2 regions of the Streptomyces sp. NPDC007907 genome follow, and region 1 is predicted to be linked to the other one. Evidence: riboswitches for the same ligand, from Rfam matches in the RefSeq annotation. Region 1 holds a riboswitch; the other holds the start of a gene.

Region 1 (2,192 bases):
CGGCTGGGCCTGGGAGAGCGGAACCGTGGTTCCGGCGTTCACCTGGTCGTAGGTCGTGCGCGGCAGGGTGACGCCCGCGGCCTTCCAGGCGGCCTGGGTCAGGCCCGAGCAGTCGTAGGAGCCGGGCCCGACGGCGCCCCACACGTACGGCTTGCCGATCTGGGCGCGGGCGAAGGCCAGCGCCTTGTCGGCCTTGGTGGCGTACGAGGAGTCGGCCGGGGCCGTCGAGGAGGACGAGCCGGAGCCCGTCGATCCCGTGGAGCCCGACGAGGCCGTCCCGCTGTCCTGCTGCCGGGCGGCCTCCTCCTGCGCCTGCTGACGCGCGGCCTGCTGCCGAGCCAGCTCGTCGGCCTTGCGGGCGGCCTCCTCCCGCTTCTCCTTCTCGATCGCCGCGAGCCGGGCCTTCTCCTCGGCGGTCAGCTTCGACATCAGCTCGCGCGCGTCGGCGAGCTTGCGCTGGACGGTGGCCTTGGCGGTCTTCAGGTCGCCCTGCGACTCGGTGAGCGTCTCGAGGCTCTCGGTGGCCTCCTGGCGCTTCTTCATCGTCTCGGACTGCTGGGTGACGTAGTCGTCGACCGCGACCTTCTGGCGGCCCGTCATCCGGTCCATCAGCTGGGTCTGGTCGAAGTAGTCCTGCGGGGTGTCCGCCAGCAGGAACGTCGCCGTGTCCGGGGCGGCGGCGCCGGTGCGGTACTGGGCGGAGGCGAAGGAGCCGAGCTCCTCGCGCGCCTCGTTGAGCTTCTGGGTGCGCTGGGCGACGTCGTCGAGGAGGGTGTCGACGCGCTTGCGCTGCTTCGCGGTCTTCTCCTTGGCCGCGTTGTACTTGTCGGTCGCCGACTCGGCCTGGCGGTACAGGTCGTCGACCTTCTTCTCGACTTCCTCCAGGCTGGGCTTGTCGTCGGCCGCGGGGGCGGCGTTGGCCGACTGGGAGAGCAGGGCCACGGAGGTGAGGGCCGCCGTTGCGAGGGCGGGGGTCCGTATGCCTGCCACGCGCGTACCCGTAGGACGCGACTTGCGGTGCGACGCCAAGGGAGGCGACTCCTTCCACGTTCCGCCTACCGGGTTAGCTGTCGGGTTCGGGCGGGTGGTTCGGAAGGTTTGCCCTACGGCCTCTCCGCTCAGGGAGTCGGGCCGATTCACCCCAGGTTCACGGTTGGGTCCCCGGCTCCGGCTGCCACTGCGGCACACCGGACTCGGCGGAGGCCGCGCGGCCCGGCGACGTTCGCCGGTGGGGGTCGTGCGGCCTGGTCGCACGGTAGCCAACTGGTGTGGCCCCTGTGAAGGTTGATGGGTGATATGCCCGATACATTTTCGTGACCTTATCCCCGGGCGTTGCCGAGAGTGAGCGATCAAGGGGGATTCGTGGTCAAAGATCCGCGTATGTAGTGGCAATAGCAGGGCGTGATCATGCCGTCATGGAGGGCGACAACGCGCCTCCGTGCGGTCGGCGGGACACCGGGTGCGCGGCGATGTTCTCAGGGCGGCGGCGGGCTGTCAGTGGGGCGCCCTAGACTCGGAGAGCGATGAGCAGCCTCTTTGACGACCACTTCCTGGCGAACCTCCAGGCCCAGCGGGGCCCGGCCGACGAACCCCCGCCGCCGCCCGAGGACGATCACGTTCCGGAGCCGATCCCGGACGATCTGTTCGGCGGGAAGTTCGACGCGCCCCCGGACCGGGACGCCTACTACCGGGACGGAGCCCCCCGCCCCGTGGTGGACGCCGCCGCCCTCCTGGAGGGGCTGAACGACAACCAGCGCGCCGCCGTCGTCCACTCCGGCTCCCCGCTGCTCATCGTGGCCGGCGCCGGCTCCGGCAAGACCCGTGTGCTCACGCACCGCATCGCCCACCTGCTCGCCGAGCGGGACGTGCACCCGGGCCAGATCCTCGCGATCACCTTCACCAACAAGGCCGCCGGTGAGATGAAGGAGCGTGTCGAGCAGCTCGTCGGCCCGCGCGCCAACGCCATGTGGGTCATGACCTTCCACAGCGCGTGCGTGCGCATCCTGCGCCGGGAGAGCAAGAAGCTCGGCTTCACCTCCTCCTTCTCGATCTACGACGCCGCCGACTCCAAGCGTCTGATGGCCCTGGTCTGCCGCGACCTGGACCTCGACCCCAAGCGCTTCCCGCCGAAGTCCTTCAGCGCCAAGATCAGCAACCTGAAGAACGAGCTGATCGACGAGGAGGACTTCGCC
Region 2 (2,192 bases), on a different contig from region 1:
GTACGGCGAGATTGGTGTACCGGAAGTCGCCCTCGGGCCTGCGGTCGGCGAGCAGGACGGCGAACCGGTCGGCCCAGCCGACGAACGCCCCGTCGGGGCCGGGGTCGCCGACGCCCTCGGTGAAGCTGTCCCCCAGCGCCACGTACGACCCGATCTCTGCTCTGCTGTCACTCTTCGAATCGTCTGCCACAGCAGCTCATGATTCACCTTCGAATGTGACTTACGCGACCGTAGGCAAGGGTTGACGGGCGGTGAGATAAGCCACTCCTCAAGGGTGGGCCAACTCCGGAATACCCCGCTTGTCAGGGATGTTTCGGGGTGAGCCGCCCGGCCCGGAAGCCACCTTGAGGCGGGCGACCGCACGCGCACACACCGAAGGCCGGACCCGGGGATCGGGGTCCGGCCTTCGGAAGCGTGTCAGGCAGGTGGTCGTGCGGTGGGTCAGCCGACGGAGACGCCGTGCGAGCGCAGGAAGGCGACCGGGTCCACGTCCGAGCCGTAGTCCGGCGTGGTGCGGATCTCGAAGTGCAGGTGCGGTCCGGTCACGTTGCCGGTCGCCCCGGAGAGGCCGACCTGCTGTCCGGCGGTCACGGTCTGGCCGGCCGACACGGAGAGCTGGGACAGGTGGGCGTACTGGGCGTAGTGGCCGTCGTTCAGCTTGATGACGACCTGGTTGCCGTAGGCGCCGCCCCAGCCGGCGGAGACGACCGTGCCGGCGCCGACGGCCTTGAGGGACGTGCCGGTCGGGACGACGAAGTCGACGCCGGTGTGGTAGCCGCTGGACCACATGCTGCCGGACATGCGGTACGGCGTGCCGACGGTGGCGCCGGCCACCGGCAGGGTGTAGCCACTGGAGTTGCTCTCGGCGGCGGGCTTGGCGGCAGCCGGCTTGGCGGCGCTCTGCGCCTTCGGGGCCGACTCGGCGGCGGGCTTCTCGGCCGATGCCTTCGGCGCGGCGGGGGCCGAGGTCTTCGGGGCCGCCGCGGCCTTCTTGCCGATCGAGAGCTTCAGGCCCGGGTGGATCAGCGAGGGGTCGGAGCCCACGGCCTCGCGGTTGTCCGCGTAGAGCTTCTTCCAACCGCCGCTGACGTTCTGCTGGTCGGCGATCCTGGCGAGGTAATCGCCGGCCTTCACGGTGTACGTGTGGGCGCCATCGGTCTTTTCGGCGGCCTTTTCACCGGCGACCGGAGCGGACTGGGCGGCCTTTTCCGGAGCCGACTGCGGCGTTGCGGCATGGGCGCCGGCGGCCCCCATGAGCGGCAGGGCGAGGGCGGCTCCGCCGGTTCCGGCGACGGCGATGGAGCGGGTGAAACGCTGGGTCTTGGGGCGGCGATGCTTACCCTTCGCGGGCATGACGAATTCCTCTCCGTCGCCTGCGAGGTGAGCTGTCGGGTGCGGGCTGGAGATGCCCGGCCGCGCCGGTGCGCGGCTGAACCCCAAGCCGTTCCGGGAACCGGAACAGGCGTCTTACCTGTGGGTCCCCCGCTCCTGCCGTGCGTCGGGTCAGTGTGTGCGGGCTCCGGGCGGCGGCAGGATTAGGCGTCCGTCCGGATTGGTGTGGAACGTAAGCGACCGAGACGCAAGGGGACAAGCTTGCGATTGCGCGTGACCCCGTTTTTCCCGACACATGGGCACGTGCGCTGTCACCGAGCGTGGATTACGGATCTCCCGCTTTGCTCAATAGCCCTGCATCATGCGGAGATTACGTGAACATGGCGACAGCGGATCGTCACGAATATGACGATGGTCACGCACCCCGATCCCATCTCCTTTGCGATCGGGGCACGTTATGCCTTAGCGGCCTAAATTCCCCATTCGGACAGAACGGCCACTTCCGCTTAAGCCGGACGGCTGCGGCGTCCAGGTCTCCACGCAGACCGACCCGCAGTCCGTGGTGCAGCAGGAGCGCCCCGCGGTGAACTTCGCCCGTTTCGCGCCATTCGTACGATGCTGTCGGGTAGGCCGCGCAGCCGGAGCGACGGCACGGGCTCGCCGTAGCGCTGCGCCTGGAGCCGGGCGAGGACGACGGTCTCGTCACCGAGGACGTACTGCACGGCGCTCAGCCCGGCCTGCGGCGGCCGCAGCCGGTACAGGTCACCGCGCTGCACCAGGGGCCGGATCTCCTTGTACAGCCTCACCCACTCGCCGGCTTCGGCGAGTTCCCCGGACGTCCACCCGGTGAGGTCGCCGCC

What was found. Region 1 has a riboswitch for cyclic di-AMP ahead of ACFZDI_RS04350 (NlpC/P60 family protein). Riboswitches for the same ligand answer to the same signal wherever they lie in the genome.
Region 2: it holds a riboswitch for cyclic di-AMP, as region 1 does, so the genes downstream of both, ACFZDI_RS06540 (M23 family metallopeptidase) here and ACFZDI_RS04350 (NlpC/P60 family protein) in region 1, are expected to answer to the same signal.

What each region holds. Positions count from the first base shown of each region.
Region 1 is NZ_JBIBKR010000001.1:954,948-957,139, reverse strand. It holds gene ACFZDI_RS04350 (NlpC/P60 family protein) at 1-1,029, opposite strand, end outside; cyclic di-AMP (ydaO/yuaA leader) riboswitch at 1,037-1,209, opposite strand; gene pcrA (DNA helicase PcrA) at 1,524-2,192, shown strand, end outside.
Region 2 is NZ_JBIBKR010000002.1:116,276-118,467, reverse strand. It holds gene ACFZDI_RS06545 (SGNH/GDSL hydrolase family protein) at 1-190, opposite strand, end outside; gene ACFZDI_RS06540 (M23 family metallopeptidase) at 442-1,353, opposite strand; cyclic di-AMP (ydaO/yuaA leader) riboswitch at 1,358-1,514, opposite strand; partial or broken gene ACFZDI_RS06535 (alpha-galactosidase) at 1,748-2,192, opposite strand, start outside.